DNA from 3 places in the Pantoea sp. At-9b genome. Region 2 is predicted to be linked to each of the others. Evidence: predicted binding sites of a transcription regulator. Region 2 holds the regulator's gene; each other region holds the start of a gene.
The links. The regulator CRP, encoded in region 2, controls carbon source genes, mostly activating them, when cyclic AMP is high. The targets are predictions, from matches to a motif close to ATGTGANNNNNNTCACAT.

Region 1 (7,576 bases), on a different replicon from region 2:
TCAGAATCACAGATAACCTGATCTGGGCAAATGTACATTGTTTGTCATCCGGCTACCCTTAAAATCCAATAACCAGAAAATAAATCAGGTTTTAGCCAAAAAAGAAGGTTGTCATGAACCGTTTTGTGATGGCGAACAGCCAGCAATGCATAGGATGTCGGGCGTGCGAAGTTGCCTGTGTGATGTCGCATAATAATGAGCAACATGTGTTAACCCCTGCGCAGTTCAAGCCCCGCATTACCGTGATTCAGCATCTGCGGCAACGCAATGCCGTCACCTGTCATCACTGTGAAGATGCACCCTGTGCCCGCAGTTGCCCGAATGGCGCAATCAACCGCATCGACGATTCAGTCCAGGTTGATCAGCAGCTGTGTATTGGCTGCAAATCCTGCGTCATCGCCTGCCCTTTTGGCACCCTCGAGGTGCTGCTCACACCTGTTGGCAATGGGCAGCTCAAAGCCACCGCGCACAAGTGTGATCTCTGCCTTGGCCGCCCTGAAGGCCCAGCCTGTGCACAACATTGTCCTACCCATGCTCTGCAACTGGTGAATAACGCGACGCTGACTGGTCTGGTGAGATCGCGTCGCTTGCGTGCCGCCAGCCAGGAAGCACAGCCATGGCAAAACGCCGGGGCGTTGCCACATGCGCCTGAACATCCCAAAGTACGGCAAATGCGAGCAACGCCACCACGTGGTGAACCGGATAAACTGCCGGTAGCAATACGCCAAAATGGCTTCGATGAAATCTATCTGCCCTTTCAGACAGATCAGGCAGTGCGCGAAGCACAGCGTTGCCTGACTTGCGGGGAACACAGCATCTGCGAATGGAACTGTCCGCTACATAACCACATCCCACAATGGGTGTCGCGGGTGAAAGAAGGCGACATTGCCGCCGCCGTCGAGTTGTCGCACCAAACCAACTGTCTGCCTGAAATCACCGGCCGCGTTTGCCCACAGGACCGGTTATGTGAAAGCGCCTGCACGGTACGCGACGAATATGGCGCGGTGACCATTGGCAATATCGAACGTTACATCTCGGATCACGCGCTGACTCAAGGTTGGCGGCCCGATTTGAGCACGGTACAGAAAGTGGATAAACGCGTTGCCATTATCGGGGCCGGACCCGCCGGGCTGGCCTGCGCCGATGTGCTGGTACGTAACGGTATCAGCGCCACCGTGTATGACCGCCACCCGGAAATCGGCGGTTTGCTTACCTTTGGTATCCCCTCTTTTAAACTGGATAAAGCACTTCTGGCACGCCGACGTGAAATCTTCAGCGCCATGGGCATCCGTTTCGAGTTGAACTGCGAGATTGGCAAAGACGTTGCGCTGGAAGCGTTGCTGAGTGATTACGACGCGGTGTTTATCGGCGTCGGGACCTATCAGTCAATGAAGGCGAACCTGCTTAACGAAGATGCACCAGGTGTCTGCGCTGCGTTGCCGTTTTTAATTGCCAACACCCGACAATTGATGGGACTGCCGGACAGTGCAGAGCAGCCGTTTATCAATACCGCCGGTCTGAATGTCGTGGTGTTGGGTGGCGGAGATACCGCGATGGACTGCGTGCGTACATCAATACGCCACGGGGCGAGTAAAGTAACCTGTGCTTATCGTCGCGACGAGGCCAATATGCCTGGTTCACGCAAAGAGGTGAAAAACGCCCGCGACGAAGGTGCGGAATTTGAATTTAATGTGCAACCCCTACAACTTGAGGTGGATAACAGCGGCAACGTTTGTGGCATTCGTCTGCTGCGCACGCAGCCCGGCGAGCCAGATGCCTCAGGGCGTCGTCAACCCGTTCCCATTGAGGGCAGTGAATTTGTGATGCCTGCTGATATCGTGATTATGGCCTTTGGCTTCAATCCGCATGCAATGCCGTGGCTGGAGCGTCAGAACGTCTGCCTTGACCAGCGGGGGCGTATCTCTGCCCGCGTAGACAGCACGTTCCGTTATCAAACCACGAATCCGAAAATCTTTGCCGGAGGAGATGCCGTGCGCGGTGCCGATTTGGTGGTCACCGCGATGGCAGAAGGCCGCCATGCGGCACAAGGCATGATGGACTGGTTGGGGATGAAATCCTCTGTTAAAGCGTAGAACCTGACCTTTGTAGCACGGACATAATAACGAAGTGCTAAGCCTATGATGTTTATATTGAGATGTAGGAATCACCCTCAATATCCCAATCCGTAATGTGTAGTTATTGCCCTTAATGCTTACCGGGATGTGTAGCAATCACCCTCATGCTGAGAAGGTGCAGATGGAGAAATTGCCCTCTGCTATTCCTGGCGTGGAGCCAAAGCAGGAGTCAGGTGTAGAAAATGCCCTTAATGTTCGATGACGACCCAGATCCGCGCCAGGAGGTGTAGTTTTTGCCCTCAAAAGCGCCGATTCCAGTGAGCGTAAGAAGCGAATAACGTGAAATGATGTAGTTTTTGCCCTCAGCTAAGGGCAAAAACTACACCTGCCGAACATTGGGTGTGGCCAAATCGTCCTCATCTTTCGGTGCAGGCCAAAAAGTAGAGTACTAAAAACAACCCGTTTTCAATCCAGTACCTGAACAGATGTAAGATTTGCCCTCAGACTGCAGCGCTTAAATCATTTTGAGGTGACGTTGGAAGAAGATGTAAGAATTGCCCTCAAGCCCGGGTGTGCATCAGGATAGGAGATGGAGAAATTGCCCTCAGTTCTCCCTTTCTACCAGCAAAGAAGATGTAGAAATCACCCTCGACCGTCTCAGGAGAAAGGTGTAGACATTGCCCTTAGCTTTGCTGGTAAGTGAACTGAAAATGTGTGATGCGATTACCCGATTTCTTCTCACTGTAAGTGATTGTCATATGGGTTTTTTCTTTGATTTCCTTCACCGCTTTGACCAGAAAACCACGCTTAAACTCAGCCATTTTCAGGTACGACTTCGGCAAACCGTAGCGCTCAATCATCCACTCCACCCCCAACACCGCAAAGCCAGAACCTTCGGCATTCTTGTACTGACAAAGTGATTCATACAAGCGAATGGCGTAAGGATTGGTGATACCGGCAACATCCTTGATCTTGATTTTCGTAAACCGCTTCTCAAGTGAGGTGAAGAATGGCATCAGGTAGGGGTTCAGATGGACAATGTAAGTACCACGGCGCGGAGAGTAGGCTTTTTTAATCATCCAGGGATACACCTCACTCCCCTTCTCATTTCCTTCATCCTCTTCAGGGCGAAAAATACATACTTCCTTAGCTGCAAACCCAGCCAGAGCATTACGGATATCTTTGCTGGCCTCCGTTGAGGGCAAATTATACATGTCTGCGTACTCGGCAACGGTAAACTCACACAGACCGGCAGATTTATCACCGCCTTTTGTGGCGTTGCGTATCCGCCCTACCGCCAGGAAAAGGATGCGTTTCTGATCGCGCGTCAGATGATATGCCGCTTCAGTCATCTCATTGGACTGCGCAATGATCTTGCTCACCGGCATGACCGCTTCCACCAGCGTCAAAACTTGCCTGTCTTTATCCACCGATTTCGATCCTCTGTTGATCCCTGTGCGTAAGTTTGCTGTTTGAGGGCAGTTTCTACATCTGCTAAGGGCAGATATTACACATGCTGAGGGTGATTTCTACATCTAATCAGGGCAATCTCTACACCTGTTGAGGGTAATTTATACATATTGATCCTTCGCAGGCCACGGATAGCAAGGGCTGGGAGCACGCTAAAAAGGTTTAAAAAGAGATAACAATATAAAAAATATTAAAAATATCTCAGTGGATAACTGGAAAAGTCATCTTATCAATGGCAAGGATCGCGAGCGGGATCAATAGCGATCCTGACAGGTCAACCAAGGGGACAGATTCTCTTTCATCAACGCAGTCTGTTGATAACCTACGGCGTTATGCGTTTCAGGGATATGTGATGCCCATCAAAAGACTCACGCAGAAGCGAGTTTCTCTATGTTGGCAGCGACATACTTCATCTTTCACCTGATCCCTTCGGATAACGTACCGCCATATCGGTACTGAGATGAGGGAAGTGCAATGGAGAAGCTGTTATACGGTGTCGCCTATTATCGTGAATATATGCCGGTAGAACGCTTGGATGAGGACATCCGTCTGATGAAAGCCGCAGGGATCAACGTGGTTCGCATCGCTGAAAGCACCTGGAGCAGTTATGAGCGCCGGGAGGGTGAGTTTGATTTCTCCTCTGTGCTGACCGTACTGGACCGCATGCATGCCAACCAGATTGCCGTGATTATTGGTACCCCCACTTACGCCATTCCTGCCTGGCTAGCTAAAAAACATCCTTCCGTAATGGCCACAACGCCGCAGGGAGTCAACAAGTACGGCCATCGGCAGAAAATGGACATCACCAGCCCCATTTATCTGCGTTACGCCGAACGTATTATCCGTGCGCTACTTACGGCCACCGCACACCATCCGGCGGTGATCGGCTACCAGATAGACAACGAAACCAAGTACTACGACACTTGTGGCGAACACGTGCAGCGCGATTTTGTTGAGCATCTGAAACAACGCTTTGCCGGGGACCTGGAAAAACTCAATGCGCAGTACGGGCTTGATTACTGGAGCAACCGTATTGATGCCTGGGAAGATTTCCCACCGCTGGAAAGCACCATAAACGCCAGCCTGGGCGCTGCCTTTCAGCAGTATCAACGTGATCTGGTTACCGACTTTCTCGCCTGGCAGGCGAAACTGGTCAGTGAGTATCGTTTGCCGGAACAGTTCATCACCCACAACTTTGATTTCGAGTGGCGGACCTGGTCCTTTGGCGTGCGGGGTGAAGTCGATCACTTCTCCGCGTCAGCAGCCCTTGATATCACTGGCGTTGATATTTATCACCCCAGCCAGCATCAGCTGACCGGGGCAGAAATTGCCTTCTGCGGGGATATCGCCCGCACCACTAAAGATAAAAACTATCTGGTACTGGAAACGCAGGCACAGGCATTCAAGAACTGGACGCCCTACCCGGGGCAATTGCGCCAGCAGGCTTTCAGCCATATCGCTTCTGGTGCAGCGATGATCGGATACTGGCACTGGCATTCGCTACATAACGCCTATGAGACCTACTGGAAAGGCTTGCTCAGCCATGATCTGCAACCCAATCCCGTGTATGACGAAGCCAGAGAAGTTGGGCAGGCACTGGCGCGCCTGTCACCGCAACTCAGCGGGCTGAAAAAGCAAAACCGGGTAGCATTGCTCGTCAGCAACAATTCACTGACCGCAGTGGACTGGCATCCCTGGCAGGGTCATCAGTTCGGGCGTCATAAAGAGCATCAATACAATGACCTGATTCGCAGCTACTACGACTCGCTCTACCGACTTAATATTGAAGTCGATATTCTGACTGTGGATGACCCGCGCCTGTCACGCTATGCACTGTTGATTGCTCCCCTGCTCTACGCCGTTTCTGATGCTTCACTGCAACGATTAAATCAGTTTGTGGCTGATGGCGGCCATATCCTGTACTCCTTCAAGTCCGGCTTTGCCAATCAGCATCTCAAAGTGCGACACGAGCGTCAGCCTGCGGTCATTCGTGAGACATTGGGAGCCAGTTATCAGCTGTTTGTCGAACCACAGGATGTCACCCTACATTCAGACGTCCTGGATATTCCACCGGAGTCCGCAGCAGTCAGCCACTGGATGGAGCTACTGGAGGTCGACAGTGCGGATACCGAGGTCTGGGCGCGCTATCAGCATCCCTATTGGCAAAAATACGCCGCCATCGTGCATAAACGCCACGGTAAAGGGACAGCAAGCTATATTGGCTGCCACACCAGCGAAACCGTGCTGGAAAGCGTCCTGACACGCTTACAGCAAAGGATTGAACTGCACAGCGAGGCTGAACATCTCCATTTTCCGCTGATCGTAAAACGAGCCATCAACCGTGCCGGCAATACCGTGCTGTTTTACTTCAACTATTCCAGTGACGCGCAGGACATCATCTTACCGTTCAACGCTGGGCGGGAATTACTGAGCGACAGGCGCTATCAGGCGGGCAACACACTGACCCTGGCTGACTGGGGTGTAGCAATCTTTGAACTGGAGAACGCGTGATGGCACAACCTGGTACTCATCAAGATCTGCAACGCATTGGCATCCGAGAGCGTCTGGCTTTTGGTGTTGGAGACTATGGCACGAACCTGACTTACACATTGATGGTCACGTTTCTGGCGTTTTTCTACACCGACGTAGTGGGTATGCCCGCGTTGTTAATTGGTTCGCTGATGTTTTTTGCCCGCGTGCTGGATGGCATCATCTGCATTTTCGTCGGTATCCGGATTGATAAAACCCGCTCCCGGCTGGGTAAAGCCCGCCCGTGGGTGCTCTGGACCGCCGTCCCGTTTGGCCTGTCAGCATTCTTAATGTCAACCGTGCCGGACGTGAGCTATGGCCTCAAGGTCGCCTGGGTCTGTGTTACCTATCTGCTGGCCAATATATTCTTCACAGCAAACAACATTGCTTATGGCTCGTTGCTGGCATTAATTACGCGAGATAACTACCAGCGCGGCATTCTCAGTGTCTTCCGTAAGGGACTGTCGACCTGTGGTTCGCTGACGGTGGGTGTGTTTACCCTGCCGCTGGTCGCGTTCTTCGGCAATGACCGGACCTCCTGGATCATCGTGTTCGCAATTCTGGGCTTTTTTACGGCGTTTTTCCTGCTGCTGACCGCCCTGGGTACCCGTGAGCGCGTAGAACCTGTGAGCCAGGATAACAGTACGCGGATCAACGCACGGCAGGTCATGCATTCAATGATGGCAAACCGCTACTGGATCATTATCTTTTTTTACCTGCTGATTACGTTTACCAGTCTGACGGCCCTTTCCGCAGTCGGGGTTTATTACTCCAAGTACATTTTGTCTGATGTCTCACTGATTGCTTATATCAGCATGGCGCAGTACATACCGGGCCTGCTCACGCTGATGATTATCCCTTTCCTGTTGAAAAAACTGGGTAAGCGACGTCTGGCAGCGCTTGGATTGCTGGTGTGTTGTGCGGCCTATCTGATCCCGTTGCTTAATAAACAGGACGCGCTTTTTGTCATCATATCCACGGCGGTGCGCAGTGTAGGTTTCTGCGGTATTGGAGCCACGATGTTTGCGCTACTGGCCGACACCATTGATTACGGGGAATGGCGCACCGGTTTGCGGATTGAAGGGATTCTGTTCAGCGCGGGTACGCTTGGGCAGACGCTGGGAATGGGGCTTGGTACTGCCAGCGTAGGCTGGATTTTGGGAGCGGCTGGTTTTGTCAGCGGTGGGAATACGGCTCAGTCCGCCACCGTCATTCAGACCATTGAGTTTATGTTCATCTTCTTTCCCCTGTTGTTGGCGGCCATTAATTTGGTCCTGCTTTGGTTTTATAAGCTGGATGATTTTTACGAAACGGTGGCTCATGACTTATCTGCCGGGCGTTACCAACAAGCTGATGTACCCGCCGTAACCCCCGCAAAGGAGAGATTACAAAGCCAGGGGTGAGCTTCGCCGCAAATCTGACAGGCAACGTCCTTCTCGGTCGGACGTTGCCGTTATACTTCCCGCAATCCAACAACCGGACGGGTTAATGATGGCTGAGCT
Region 2 (7,576 bases):
AACAGATACAGGCTACCGGCGATTTTAAGAACCAGATGTAAGGCAGGATAGAGTAGGATAAGGCCACCCACGCCAAAGGCCACCATCAGCAGCATCGCCTGCATACCGATCATGATGCCGATTAACAACGGAAAGGTGCGCAGAAAGCCAAAGTTGGCAGCGGAGGCGGTAAGTAACATATTATTAGGCCCTGGCGTGATCGCAGCGACCCAGAGAAAGCCCAGCATTGACAAAAACAGACTCAGTTCCATGTTGATTAGGGTGCTCCTCACCCAGGACAGCCAAAAAACCCATCGAAACTATCAGCGAGATATGCATCAGACAAGCGTTTACCACAGTAATTTTGACTTACCGCCCAGTGAGGACTTCGTTCCTCTTAGCGGTTTTCGTAATCCGCACCTGCAAACTCTGCTGCCGCGTCTGCTCAGGCGGCGTGTCACCCTGCGCCCACACTGGCAGCGACTCGATTTGCCGGACGGTGATTTTGTCGATCTTGCGTGGAGTGAAAATCCCGCTCAGGCGGCGCATAAACCCCGCATGGTGCTGTTCCATGGTTTAGAAGGCAGCTTCCACAGCCCCTATGCTCACGGTCTGATGCAGGCATGTCAGGCGCGCGGCTGGCTGGCCGTAGTGATGCATTTTCGCGGCTGTAGCGGCGAACCGAATCGTCTGCATCGGATTTACCACTCCGGCGAAACAGAGGATGCCAGCTACTTTCTGCGCTGGCTCAAGCGCGAATGGGGGGATGTGCCAACCACGGCGGTCGGCGTATCGCTGGGCGGTAATATGCTGGCGTGTCTGACCGGTCTGGAGGGGAGTGATGCGCCGCTCGATGCGGCGGTTGCCATCTCAGCCCCGCTGCTGCTGGAACCCTGTAGCCAGAAGCTGGAGAACGGCTTCTCACGTTTTTATCAGCACTACCTGCTGACGCAACTGAAGAAGAACGCCAAACGGAAGCTGAAAGCCTGGCCCGGCACGCTGCCGGTGGATTTACGTGAACTGCGCGCCCTGCGCCGGTTGCGTGACTTTGACGATGCGGTCACCTCACGGGCGCACGGTTTCGTGGATGCCGGTGACTATTATCATCGGGCCAGCGCCATGCCGCTGTTGACCGGGGTGCGTAAGCCGCTGCTGATCATTCACGCCAAAGACGATCCCTTTATGACCGACGCGGTGATACCGCAGCCGGAGCAACTGTCGCCCTCGATTCAATATCAGCTCACGCAACAAGGCGGCCATGTCGGTTTTGTCGGCGGAACGCTGCTGCGACCGCAAATGTGGCTGGAACAACGTGTGCCGCAGTGGTTATCAACTTATCTGGATGTATGATCGTGATTATTCCGTGGCAACAACTCGACCCTGAAACGCTGGAAAACCTGATTGAAGCCTTTGTATTACGCGAAGGCACCGACTACGGTGAACAGGAGCGCAGTCTGGCGCAAAAAGTCGCTGATGTGCGTCGCCAGCTGGAACGCGGTGACGCGGTGCTGGTGTGGTCAGAACTGCACGAAACCGTCAATATCATGGCGCGCGGTGAATTTCGCGGCTAATGCACATCCCGGCTTTTCGTGCTAACAATGCTCATCGCCGGATTTCACAGGGAGCTTTGTTATGTCAGCCAGGCATCCGATCATTGCCGTTACCGGTTCCAGCGGTGCCGGAACCACCACCACCAGCCTCGCCTTCCGCAAAATATTTCAGCAGCTGAATCTGCATGCCGCTGAATTGGAAGGTGACAGTTTCCATCGCTATACGCGCCCGGAAATGGACATGGCGATCCGCAAAGCGCGCGATCTGGGCCGTCATATCAGCTATTTCGGGCCAGAAGCGAACGATTTTGGTCTGCTGGAGCAGACGTTTGAGCAGTACGGTAAAACCGGCCTCGGCCAGTCGCGCAAATATCTGCATACCTATGACGAAGCCGTGCCGTGGAACCAGGTGCCCGGTACTTTCACGCCGTGGCAGCCGCTGCCGGAAAACACCGATGTGTTGTTCTATGAAGGTTTGCATGGCGGCGTGGTGACGCAGCAGCACAACGTGGCTGAGCATGTCGATTTACTGGTGGGTGTGGTACCGATCGTTAACCTTGAGTGGATTCAAAAGCTGGTGCGCGATACCAGTGAACGCGGCCATTCACGCGAAGCGGTGATGGATTCGGTGGTACGTTCGATGGAGGATTACATCAACTTCATCACCCCACAGTTCTCGCGTACCCACATCAACTTCCAGCGCGTGCCGACCGTCGACACGTCGAACCCGTTTGCCGCGCGTGAAATTCCGTCCCTGGATGAAAGCTTTGTGGTGATCCATTTCCGTGGACTGGAAGGCATTGCCTTCCCTTACCTGCTGGCGATGATTCAGGATTCCTTTATCTCGCATATGAACACCCTGGTGGTGCCCGGCGGCAAAATGGGGCTGGCGATGGAGCTGATTATGACGCCGCTGGTGCAACGCCTGATTGAAGGCAAACGCATCAAGTAAGCCAAATTTTTCGTAGCGGCGCGATTTATCACGCGATCCCGGAATCGCTGCGGGAAAAATCGGCGCGATAAATCGCCTGACCGTGCATGCTGCACGAAAAAATCCGCGCGATAAATCGCGCCGCTACGTTCGTGCTAAAGTTCAACCACCTCATAGCTGTGGGTAATTTCTACCCCTTTGCCCAGCATAATCGCCACCGAGCAATACTTCTCCGCCGACAGATCAACCGCCCGCGCCACCGCTTTGTCGCCCAGCGCTTTGCCGCTGACAATAAAATGCAGGTTGATATGTGTGAAAATGCGTGGTGCTTCTTCACGACGTTCCGAGGTCAGTTTTACCTCACAATCCGCCACGTCATTGCGCCCTTTTTGCAGGATCGACACCACATCAATCGCGCTGCAACCGCCCGCAGCCATCAGCACCATCTCCATCGGACTCGGTGCTTTGTCGCCCGAATTGCCATCCATTAATATCTGATGACCTGATGAGGATTCTCCGAGAAAGGTAAGCCCTTCCACCCATTTGACCCGTGCCTGCATTATTCTTTCTCCTGAATCGGCTGATTTGCCGCCAGAGTACGCTTTCACCTGAGAAACAGCAATCCAGACTAATCGCCCTTTTGCTGAAGCGAGACAACAGAAGACAGCTAGCAAAAGCTGTGCTACAAACAGTGCTGAAAATATTTTCGTCGCAATAGACGAAGGCGGGAAGAATCAGAAGCCTGGCTTAAGAGTCCACCCGAATAATTTTCCTTTACAGGAAGCGCTCTACGATTTCACCGCCTGACAGGGAAAACTGCCCCCTGTGTTTTGGGCACGATTACAACAGAGGATAATAGCGAATGGTTCTCGGCAAACCGCAAACAGACCCTACACTCGAATGGTTCCTGTCCCATTGCCATATTCACAAATATCCATCCAAAAGCACCCTGATTCATCAGGGTGAGAAAGCGGAAACGCTCTACTACATCGTGAAAGGTGCCGTTGCGGTGCTGATTAAAGATGAAGAAGGCAAAGAGATGATCCTCTCCTACCTCAATCAGGGGGATTTCATCGGCGAGCTTGGCCTGTTTGAAGAAGGTCAGGAACGCAGTGCCTGGGTTAGAGCGAAAACTGCCTGCGAAGTGGCTGAAATTTCCTACAAAAAATTCCGTCAGCTGATTCAGGTAAACCCGGATATTTTAATGCGTCTTTCGGCGCAGATGGCGCGTCGCCTGCAGGTGACATCAGAAAAAGTAGGCAACCTTGCCTTCCTTGATGTGACCGGCCGCATTGCGCAGACGCTGCTCAATCTGGCCAAGCAGCCTGATGCCATGACCCACCCGGACGGGATGCAGATCAAAATCACCCGTCAGGAAATTGGTCAGATCGTCGGCTGCTCACGCGAGACAGTTGGCCGTATTCTGAAAATGCTGGAAGATCAAAACCTGATCTCCGCACATGGTAAAACCATCGTCGTTTACGGCACCCGCTAATTTCTTCTCACCCACGGCGTGATGGCAGCATCGCGCCGTTTTTGTCTGCGATGAGCTGATGTGGCGTCGAATCATCTATCATCCCGAGGTTAACTACGCCCTGCGGCAAACGCTGGTGCTGTGCCTGCCCGTGGCTCTCGGCTGGCTGTTTGGCGATCTGCAAAAAGGCTTGCTGTTTTCCTTAGTGCCGGCCTGCTGCAACATCGCCGGTCTTGATACGCCGCATAAACGTTTCTTCAAACGCCTGGTTATTGGCGGTTCCCTGTTTGCGACCGGCAGCTTCCTGATTCAATGGCTGACGGATTATCACGTCCCCTTGCCGCTGATTCTGCTGGTGCTGCCGTTATTAGTCGGTGTGACCGGCGAGATCAGCCCGTTGCATGGCCGCTTGCTGCCCGCCACGCTGATCGCCTCCATCTTTACCCTGAGCCTGGTAGGCCGCATGCCTATCTGGGTACCACCGCTGCTCTACATTGGCGGCACCTTGTGGTACGGGCTGTTTAACTGGTTCTGGTTCTGGCTGTGGAAAGAGCAGCCGATGCGCGAGTCGCTGAGCCTGTTGTACCGTGAGCTGGCGGATTATTGCGATGCCAAATATACCCTGCTGACCCAGTTGACCGACCCGGAGAAAGCGCTGCCTCCGTTGCTGGCACGCCAACAGAAAGCGGTGGATCTGATCACCACCTGCTATCAGCAAATGCACATGCTGTCGGCCAGCCGGGATAACAGCCATAAACGCCTGACGCGCGCTTTTCAGGTGGCGCTGGATTTGCAGGAACACATCTCCGTTAGCCTGCATCAGCCGGAAGAAGTGCAAAAGCTGGTGGAGCAAAGCCATGCCGAGGCGGTGATTCGCTGGAATGCCAAAACCATCTCCGCCCGCCTGCGTCTGCTGGCCGATGCCATTCTGTATCACCAGTTGCCGGACCGTTTTCAAATGGATAAGCAACTGGGTGCGCTGGAAAAAATTGCCCGTCAGCACCCGGACAATCCGGTGGGTAACTTCTGTCTGTATCATTTCAGCCGCATTGCGCGCGTGTTGCGTACCCAGAAACCGCTGTATACCCGTGACCTGATGGCCGATCGCCAACGCCGCCTGCCGTTTTTTCCGGCGCTGCGCAGCTATCTGTCGCTGAAATCGCCCGCCTTGCGTACCGCGGCCCGCTTTGCCGTGATGCTGATGTTTGGCAGCGCGCTGGCGCTGTTCTTTAACATCCCCAAACCTTACTGGATTCTGATGACCACCATGTTCGTCAGCCAGAATGGCTACAGCGCCACGCGGGTGAGGATTCAACACCGTGCGCTCGGCACCTTTGCCGGGTTGTTGATTGCTGCCGCCTCATTGCGTTTTGCCGTACCGGAATCCATCACCCTGTTATTTATGCTGGCGATCACCCTCGCCAGCTATCTGGTGACGCGTAAATATTACGGCTGGTCGATGATTGGTTTCACGGTGACAGCGGTGTATTCGCTGCAATTGCTGTCGCTGAATGGCGCACAGTTTCTGCTGCCACGCATGATGGATACGCTGATGGGGTGTCTGATTGCCTTTGGCGGCATGATTTGGCTGTGGCCGCAGTGGCAGAGCGGCTTGTTGCGGAAGAACGCGCACGATGCGCTGGAAGCCGATCAGGAAGCCATGCAGCTGTTGCTCGGACCGGAGCAGTCACCGGAGAAACTGGCTTATCAACGCATCAAGGTCAATCAGGCGCACAACGCGATGTTTAACTCGCTGAATCAGGCGATGACCGAGCCAGGCTTTAATTCCCAGTATCTGAAAGATATGCGGCTGTGGGTGACGCACAGCCAGTTTATCGTCGAACACATCAACGCGATGACCATCCTGGCACGCGAGCATACGATGCTGACGCCAAAGCTGGCGGAACGCTATCTGCAATCCTGTGAAATCGCGCTACAACGCTGTCAGCAGCGGCTGGAGCATGATGGCCCCGGTAACGACAGCAATATTCTGGAAGCGCCGGAAAACATCAATGAGGGGGCGGTAACGATTGTCGAGCAGCATGTGAAGCGCATTCTGCAACACCTGAACGTGATGCACACCATCTCTTCGCTGGCATGGAGCCAGCGACCACATCATGGCCGCTGGCTGACCGGGCTACGGGTGAAAAACTGATTACGCCGCCAGCACCTTCTCGATAGCCACCGCGAAGCGCGCCATGCCTTCTTCGATATCGGTCGGTTCAATCACCAGTGACGGCACAAAACGGATCACATCATTGCCAGCGGTCAGAATCATCAGACCTTCGGCGGCGGCGGCATGCAGAATGTCACGCGCTTTGCTGGCGTGTTGTGGCTTCAGCGCTGCGCCAATCAGCAGACCTTTACCACGAATATCCGTGAACAGGTCAAATTTACTGTCCAACGCTTGCAAGGCTGCAACAAACTGCTGACGACGTGATTCAACACCTTCCAGCACGTCAGGGGTGTTGATGATGTCGAGCGCCGTTTCAGCAATCGCGCAGGCCAGCGGGTTACCGCCGTAGGTGGTGCCATGCACGCCGGGTGCCATCACCGAGGCGATTTCATTGGTGGTCAGCATCGCGCTCACCGGGAAACCACCGCCCAGCGCTTTCGCGGTGGTGATGATATCTGGGGTGATGCCGTAATGTTCGTAAGCGAACAGCTTACCGCTACGCCCCATGCCGCTCTGCACTTCGTCCAGCACCAGCAGCGCGTTGTGCTCATCACATAAGGCGCGCAGACCCTGCATAAACTCTGGCGTGGCTGGCATAACACCGCCCTCGCCCTGAATCGGCTCAACCACGATGGCGCAGGTGTGATCGTCGATCACCGCTTTCACTGCCGCCAGGTCGTTGAAAGGGACGTGGACGATATCAGCCGGTTTCGGGCCAAAACCGTCGGAGTATTTCGGCTGGCCACCCACTGACACGGTAAACAACGTGCGTCCGTGGAAAGCGTTGTGGAAGGCGATAATTTTGCTTTTGAACGGGCTGTGTTTTTTGCAGGCGTAGTAACGTGCCAGCTTAAACGCGGCTTCGTTGGCTTCGGCACCGGAGTTACCAAAGAACACGCGCTCGGCAAAGGTCGCGGCAATCAGCTTGCTCGCCAGACGCAGTGCCGGTTCATTGGTAAACACGTTGCTGGTGTGCCACAGGGTTTCGCCCTGAGTTTTCAGTGTCTCCACCAGCGCCGGGTGACAATGGCCCAGCGCAGTCACCGCGATGCCGCCGGAGAAATCGATATATTCTTTGCCCTGCTGATCCCAGACTCGGCTGCCCTTGCCTTTAACCGGCACAAACTGCGCTGGTGCATAAACAGGCAAAATAACGTTATCGAACGTTTCCCGGGTTACCGCTAGCTTTTCTGCTGCCATTGCCTACCTCATCGGATTATTTGTTGAGCTGACGTGAAATTATAATCACAAAATATGCATAAAAAATCACACAAAGGCAAACACAACTTAGCCGTTAAGGAAATTCGCCAGCAGTTGATGCCCCTGCTCGCTGAGGATACTTTCCGGGTGAAATTGTACCCCTTCGAGTGGCAGCGTTTTATGACGAAATCCCATGATCTCATCCGGCTCACCATCACGCAGGCTCCAGGCGGTGATTTCGAACTCTGCAGGCAGGGTCGCGCGTG
Region 3 (7,576 bases), 1.2 Mb from region 2:
TCTTGGCGTCAGCGTGCTCAATAACGAGTTCGGCGCATGCGCGCCTGAACTCTTGAGCCACGGCAGAGTGAGTAAATCACTTTATTCCGTCAGTTGCAGCGCAATACCGCGCTCGCGCAAGTGACGACATACCTCATCATCCAGCCGCGCATCGGTAACGATATCGGTCAGACTGTCAATCGGTGCGGCGCAGAACAACGACCAGGAACCGTATTTGCTGCTGTCAGCCAGCAGAATCCGACGACGCGCATTCGCCAGCAAATCCATCTTCAGACCGGCTTTCTCTTCCGTTGGCGTGGTAATACCGCGCTCAATGCTCCACGAGTTACAACTGACAAAAGCGACATCCGGGTTGATACTGCGCAACAGACGGCGGCCATGTTCACCAATGCAGGATTGGCTGGAATCATCGATGCGCCCACCAATGATGGTGACCTCAATCTGTTTGAATTCAGACAAAAACAGCGCGATATGCAGGTCGGCGGTAATCACCCGCAACTGCAAATGGGTTAACTGACGCGCCAGTTCCAGCATCGTGGTGCCAGCATCCAGCACCACTGCATCCCCGGACTGCACAAAACCGGCGGCAAAATGGGCAATCGCCTGCTTTTCCGCCAAGTTACGCTGCATTTTTTCCAGCGTGGTCGGCTGGGCAGGGATAAAGCGATTCAAGGTAACGCCGCCGTGGCTGCGGCTAATCACACCTTCTTTATCCAGCTTGATCAGATCACGGCGAATCGTGGCCGGTGAGGCTGAAATGGCACTCACCAGCTGTTCAACAGTAACCAGATTATGGCTTTTCAGATAGTCCATAATCTGGTCGAGGCGACTTTGTCCCTTCATATTTCCCTATGCAAGTTGCATCGCGAGTTTGATGGAGATCGCCATGCTCGCAGAGTTCGCCTTACCTGTCCAGGCGATATCAAAGGCGGTGCCGTGGTCCGCAGAAGTACGGATAAACGGTAAACCTGCCGTGATATTAACACCATCGTAAAAACCAAGTAATTTCAGTGGGATATGCCCCTGATCGTGGTACATCGCCACCACCATATCATACTGACCTTGCTGGCATTGCAGGAACACGGTATCTGGCGGGCACGGGCCATAAACATCAATGCCTTTTTCCTTCATCGCCCTGATGGCAGGTGCCACGGTGGTGATCTCTTCATCGCCAAACAACCCGTTCTCTCCGGCATGGGGGTTAACCCCGGCGACCGCAATACGTGGCTTGTCGAACCCGACACGACGCAGGAAGGTATCCGCCATCCCAATCACCGTCTCAATACGCGGGCGGTTTAGGGTGTCGAGGAATTTACGCAGCGCGATATGGGTCGTCACGTGGATTACCTTCAGATGATCGGTGTACAGCACCATCGCGTAATCTTTGGTGTTGGTCAGTTGCGCCAGCAGTTCGGTGTGTCCTGGATAGATATGACCCGCCGAGTGCAGTGCTTCTTTGTTCAGAGGCGCAGTGGCAATCGCCTGCACTTCCCCTGCCAGTGCCAACTCGGTCGCACGTTTCACGCAGCGCCACGCCAGATCGCCCGCTTCCTTCTGCACCACGCCCGGTTGCAAGGCTTCCGGGTTCGCCAGCGGCTCATCAATCACGTTGATGATACCCGGCGCAAAATGCGCGTCTTTTACCTGGTCCAGCACGCGCAGCTCAGCCTGCGGCGTAATGTTCAACCCCATCACCCGACGCAGCGTCGCGGCGCAACCTACCACCACCGCTGGCACACCGGCCAGTTCGCCTTCCGCCAACGCTTTAATGATGATCTCCGGGCTGATGCCCGCCGGATCGCCCATGGTAACCGCAATAATTTTATTCACTCGACATCTCCTCAATAAAACGAATGGCTTCTACCAGGGTGTTTTCGTCGCCAAAGCCACCCGCTTTGGTCATCACCGGCAGGTGTAAATCACTATTAAGCAGAACCCCGTGCGGTACACAGCCCGCCACCAGACCCTGAATCTGAAAACCGTTGGCTCCCAGCGCCTGTGCCACGGCAATCGCCACATCTCCGCCGGAGAGATACAATCCGGCAGGCGGAACGTTACGGCACACCGCTTCGGTCAGTTGCGCCAGAAACTGGCAGATACGCTCGCCCAGCTCCTGACGGGAAACCTGTTGCTGCTGGCACAGACTGTCAATCTCATGACGCTGTGCGGCATGTTGCGTGGTGCGCACTACGCAGTGTTCACCGGCACGCAATGCCTGCTGCATCGCCTGCTGCCATGCGCTGGCCTGTGGCCATGCCGGTTGGGCAAACAACTGGCGGATATCAATATCGATAATGCGAATGGCGCGCTGGCTATTGAGACGCTCAATTTGCTGTTGGGCAATGGCGCTCATCGACCCCACCACGGCCAGCACCGGTCGCGCCGATCGGCCAGCCAGATGCTCGCCCAACGCATCGCCCAGGCCGGATGCCCCGGCCAGCAGTGGCCGCGTTGGCAGCGCCGCAGCGGCCTGCATTAATAAGCTCAGGTCAGCATCCTGCTCAATATCAATCACCACCAGCCCTTGCTTCCCGGCCAGCACCTGCGCCAGTTGGCCGCTGCGCAGCGTGTCGAGATCGATCACCTCACCCGGTAAATCGCTTTGCATCTGTAGACGCGTCAACACGTTGCTGCTGGTGACGGGCGTTTTCGGATCGCTGGCAAACTCGGTGTCAGTGAGGCGTTGTTGCTGAATCCACACCTCTCCCTTGCGCGTGGTGCGCCCCAGCTTTGGCACCGCAGGCACCACCAGCGCCAGTGTTTTGCCACTGGCCGCCATGGCTGCGGCAATCTCCGCGCCGGGGTTGCCACGTAAGGTGGAGTCGATTTTCTTAAACAACCAACCATCCTGCGCAACCGCCTGATGCTGCCGGACCGCACGTTCAGTACGTTGTGCGGCCTCGGTTGCACTCACCGCCCGGCTATCCGTGCTAATCACCAGCACATCGGCAGCATTGGCATCGTGTGGCGTATCGCTGTTAAACAGCACGTGTACGCGCGCACCTGCCCTGGCCAGCCCGCTTCCGGCATCGTTAGCACCAGTAAAATCATCGGCAATCACCAGAACCGGTGTTTTCCAAGGTTGTGAACGCATCCTCTCTCCTGTAACGGGCAGCTTGCCGTGTTGAGATTGATTATATTCAATCATGATTGATTATATGTGAGCAAGATCAAATTAATTGAAATCAATATGCCCTATAAATTCAGGCACAGTTAGTGACAGACATCGCAGACTGATGAGCAAAACCAATCAATCAGCGTGAAAACACCGGGAAAAGGGTACGAAATGAATATCAACAGCACCGTGATTAGCGGCTATCAGGCACTCAATGACCTCAGCTACCTGCTGAAAGGTAAGCAGAAAGCGCTGCTGGTCACTGATAAGAATATAGAGGGCATTCCGGCAGTACAGACGTTGATCGCCCAGTTGCAGCAGCAGATTGCCAGCCTCAGTGTGGTGAACAGCGTGCCGCCAGAACCCAGCCAGCATGATGTGGCGGCGATTGTGGCAGCATTGCCAACTACCGATGTCGATCTGGTGATCGGCGTAGGCGGCGGTAGCGTACTGGACGTTGCCAAACTGCTCTCTATTCTGTGCGTGAAAGGCGCGCCCACCCTTGATGCCTTACTGGCCGGGGAAAAACCGCTGACCCGCACCACTTCGCTGCTGATCCCTACCACGGCGGGTACTGGTTCAGAAGCCACGCCGAACGCCATTTTGGCGATCCCGGAGAAAGAGACCAAGGTCGGCATTATTACCCCGGTGATGCTGCCGGATTATGTCGCACTGGTGCCGGAGCTGACCACCAGCATGCCGCCGCACATCGCTTCCTCCACCGGGATTGATGCGTTGTGCCACCTGATTGAGTGCTTCACCGCCACGGTTGCCAACCCGGTGAGTGATAACTACGCGATGATCGGCATGAAAAAGCTGTTTGCCAGCCTGGAAACTGCTGTTGCCGAGCCGGGTAACCTCGAAGCGCGTCTAAATATGCTGTGGGCGTCATATTACGGCGGTGCCTCAATTGCCCATGCCGGTACGCACCTGGTGCACGCGATGTCTTACCCGCTGGGCGGCAAATACCACATTCCACACGGCGTCGCTAACGCCATCCTGCTGGCACCGTGCATGCGCTTTGTACGTCCGGCCGCGGTGAGCAAATTTGCTCAGGCTTACGACCTGCTGCCTGATGCCGACCTGACGCTGGATGAAGAAGCGAAATCACATGCGCTGGTCGAGTACTTCGCCGCGCTGGTGCTGCGCCTGAAACTGCCTGCCAGCCTGGAAGAGCTGGGTATCGGCCCGGATCACCTGCCCTATCTGGTAGAAGCCGCGCTCGACGTGCAACGCCTGATGAAGAATGTACCGATGAAAGTGAGCGCCGATGACGTGCGAAACGTCTACCTGACGCTGTTTCCGGCATTGAATCACTAAGGACTATCGAGGAAATCATGAGCAACAAAATTCAGGGCGTACTGACCGCCATTGTCACCACCTTCGATCGCGACGGTGCCTTTAATCCTGCCACCCAACGTGAGCAGGTTAAGCGTCAACTGAGCGCCGGGAACGGTATTTTCTGCGGCGGCACCAACGGCGAATTCTTCGTGCTAAATGAGCAGGAGAAACTGGCCGTTACCGAGACCTGCGTTGATGAAGTGAACGGCAGCGCACCCGTGGTGGCGCATATTGGCGAGATCTCCACCCGTGAAACCATCCGTCTCGGCAAGCAGATTGAGAAGCTCGGCGTTGATGCGGTATCAGTGATCACCCCGTACTTCGTGCCGTTGAAACAGGATGAGCTGATTTATCACTATCAGACGGTGGCAGATGCGCTGAACGTGCCGCTGTTCCTCTACAACATTCCGGCCCGTACCGGCAACACCTTACAGCCGGACACCGTGCGCCAGCTGGCGTCACATCCCAACATCATCGGGATCAAAGACAGCGCAGGCAGCTACGAGAGCCTGAGCGGCTTCCTGCAAGCTGCGGCAGGTAGCGATAATTTTGACGTACTGAACGGCCCGGATTCGCTGATCCATCAGGGCTTCGTTGATGGCTGTTCTGCCTGCATCTCCGGCCTTGCCAACGTGGCACCGAAAGAGATCAACGCGATCTGGGCACGCTTCCACGCTGGTGATATCGAAGGTTCGCGTCTGGCTCAGGAGAACGTCACCGGATTGCGTACCGACCTTTACAGCGTCGGCTTCTCACCGGCAGCGGTGAAGAAGGCGGTTTCTCTGCTCGGTTATAACGTCGGCGACAGCCGCTATGCGGTGCGTTTCACGGCCGAGGAAGAGCAGAAGATCCGCCAGATCGTGAACCAGTATTTGCAGTAATGGCCGTCAGGGCAGCACGTGCTGCCCTTGCCTGTTCCACTTTTTACACCGGGAAGCGTTATGAAAGTCATCTGTACCTCACCGTCATTCGCCAAATATGACGCAACGCCAATCACCACGCTGCAACAGCAGGGTTTTGAACTGATCACCCTGCCTGCCGATGCGCCACTGAGCGCACTGGAGCCACATCTGGCCGACACCGTAGCGATGATTGTTGCCTTTACCGACGTTAATGAAGAGCTGCTGAGCAAAGCGCCGCAGTTGAAGATTGTCTGCAAGCACGGCGTTGGCGTCGATAACATCAATCTGGACGCCACCCGCGCACGCGGCATCTATGTCACCAACGTGCCAGATGCCAACAAACATGCCGTGGCCGACTTCGCTTTTGCCTTGATCCTCAACAGCGCTCGCCAGCTGACCCAGGCCGCGGTGGAAACCCGTGCCGGTCACTGGCCGCGAATTTTTGCCACCGACGTGTACGGCAAAACGCTGGGTATCGTGGGACTGGGCAACATCGGTAAGCAGGTCGCGCTGCGCGCGAAAGGCTTCAACATGCGTGTTATCGCCTTTGATTTCTACCCGGACGAAAAATTCGCGGCAGAACACGGCATCGAATTCGTCAGCATGGATCAACTGACCGCAGCGAGCGACTTCATCACCCTGCATACCCCGCTGACCAATGAAACGCGCAACCTGTTTGATGCGGCCCGCATCAAACGTATGAAGAAAAGCGCGTTCCTGATCAACGTGTCACGCGGCGGCGTGGTGAACGAACAGGATCTGTTCCAGGCATTGCAGGATAACGTGATCGCCGGTGCCGCGGCGGATGTGTTTGAGCAGGAGCCACTGGCTGAACATCCGCTGTTCACCCTGGGCAACTTTATTCCGACCTCACACATTGCGGGCTACACCGATGGGGCGATCAGCGCCATCGGCGAACGCTGTGTCACGCAAATTGTGCAGTGCATTCAACAGGGCGAACGCCCGGTTAACGTGATGAACGGGCTGGCCTGAGGGCCGCCCCCCTGAATCGAGTGATTATTATGAATACACCCTCACGCTCGACCCGTATTCGCTGGTGGATCGCAGGCCTGATGTGGCTGGCGGTTGCCATTAACTATATTGACCGTACTGTACTCTCTGCTGCTGCCCCGCATCTGATTAAAGAACTGGCCATCAATCCGGAGATGATGGGCGTGATCATGGCCGCGTTTTTCTGGTCCTACGCGCTGCTGCAAATTCCGGCTGGCTGGTTTGCTGACCGTTTCGGTCAGAAAAAAGGGCTGGGCATTGCCGTTGGCTGGTGGTCAATCGCCACGATGGCGATGGGCCTGGCGACTGGCTTTAAATCACTGCTGGCGCTACGCCTGGCGCTGGGGGTCGGTGAAGCGGCGGCTTACCCGAGCAACGCTGGCATCGCTGCCCGCTGGTTCCCGGACCGCGAGCGTGCCACCGTCTCTGGCCTGTTTGACAGCGCCTCCAAATTTGGCGGTGCCATCGCTATGCCGCTGATTGTATGGATGATCGCCATGTTTGACTGGCGTATCACCTTCCTCGCCATCGGTGCCATCGGCCTGTTCTGGGTGATTGCCTGGTACTTTATCTACGCCGAGAACCCGGAAGACCATAAATCGATCAGCCGTGATGAAGTGCATCTGATCCGTAATGGTCAGGCAAACAAGCACGGCGATAAAAGCGTGCTGCCGATGAAGTGGTACAAGCTGCTGCGCTATCGCAATATCTGGGCAATGTGCATTGGCTTCTTCACCATCAACTACACCTCCTATTTCTTTATCACCTGGCTGCCGACCTACCTGGTGAAAGATAAAGGGATGGATTTCCTCAAGATGGGGATGGTAGCGGCCCTGCCACTGATTTGCGGCATGGTGATTGAAGTGCTGGCAGGTTGGGCATCCGACCGGATGGTGCACAATAAAGTGCTGTCACTGACCGCCACGCGCAAACTGTTCCTGACCATTGGCCTGGTCATGGCGCTGTGCATCGGTTTCGCACCGTTCACCGATTCAGTGTTTATGACCGTGTTGCTGCTGTGCATCGCCAAATCGGGTACTACCGTGGCAGCCTCTCAGGTCTGGGCGTTGCCAGGCGATGTGGCACCGAAAAACAGCGTGTCGATTGTCGCCGGTTTGCAGAACACCGTCTCCAATATGGGCGGCGCGGTGGGTCCGATCATCACCGGCGCAATCGTGGGTGCCACTGGCCACTTCACCTGGGCGCT

Region 1: PAT9B_RS26785 (beta-galactosidase) is a predicted target of CRP. The motif match lies at 3,893-3,910, and genes of this name have one in related genera.
Region 3: PAT9B_RS03620 (iron-containing alcohol dehydrogenase) is a predicted target of CRP. The motif match lies at 3,159-3,176, and genes of this name have one in related genera.

Annotation. Positions count from the first base shown of each region.
Region 1 is NC_014840.1:217,030-224,605, reverse strand. Features, by position in the region: gene aegA (formate-dependent uric acid utilization protein AegA) at 114-2,093, shown strand; gene PAT9B_RS26790 (RepB family plasmid replication initiator protein) at 2,759-3,463, opposite strand; gene PAT9B_RS26785 (beta-galactosidase) at 4,020-6,056, shown strand; gene PAT9B_RS26780 (MFS transporter) at 6,056-7,477, shown strand; gene araC (arabinose operon transcriptional regulator AraC) at 7,563-7,576, shown strand, end outside.
Region 2 is NC_014837.1:3,996,117-4,003,692, forward strand. Features, by position in the region: gene PAT9B_RS18490 (LysE family translocator) at 1-251, opposite strand, end outside; gene PAT9B_RS18495 (hydrolase) at 313-1,329, shown strand; gene PAT9B_RS18500 (YheU family protein) at 1,332-1,550, shown strand; gene PAT9B_RS18505 (phosphoribulokinase) at 1,612-2,481, shown strand; gene PAT9B_RS18510 (OsmC family protein) at 2,616-3,020, opposite strand; gene crp (cAMP-activated global transcriptional regulator CRP) at 3,323-3,955, shown strand; gene PAT9B_RS18520 (YccS/YhfK family putative transporter) at 4,014-6,089, shown strand; gene PAT9B_RS18525 (aspartate aminotransferase family protein) at 6,090-7,310, opposite strand; gene PAT9B_RS18530 (aminodeoxychorismate synthase component II) at 7,398-7,576, opposite strand, start outside.
Region 3 is NC_014837.1:825,495-833,070, reverse strand. Features, by position in the region: gene PAT9B_RS03635 (DeoR/GlpR family DNA-binding transcription regulator) at 82-843, opposite strand; gene PAT9B_RS03630 (D-threonate 4-phosphate dehydrogenase) at 850-1,830, opposite strand; gene PAT9B_RS03625 (four-carbon acid sugar kinase family protein) at 1,823-3,094, opposite strand; gene PAT9B_RS03620 (iron-containing alcohol dehydrogenase) at 3,287-4,435, shown strand; gene PAT9B_RS03615 (dihydrodipicolinate synthase family protein) at 4,453-5,337, shown strand; gene PAT9B_RS03610 (phosphoglycerate dehydrogenase) at 5,398-6,351, shown strand; gene PAT9B_RS03605 (MFS transporter) at 6,381-7,576, shown strand, end outside.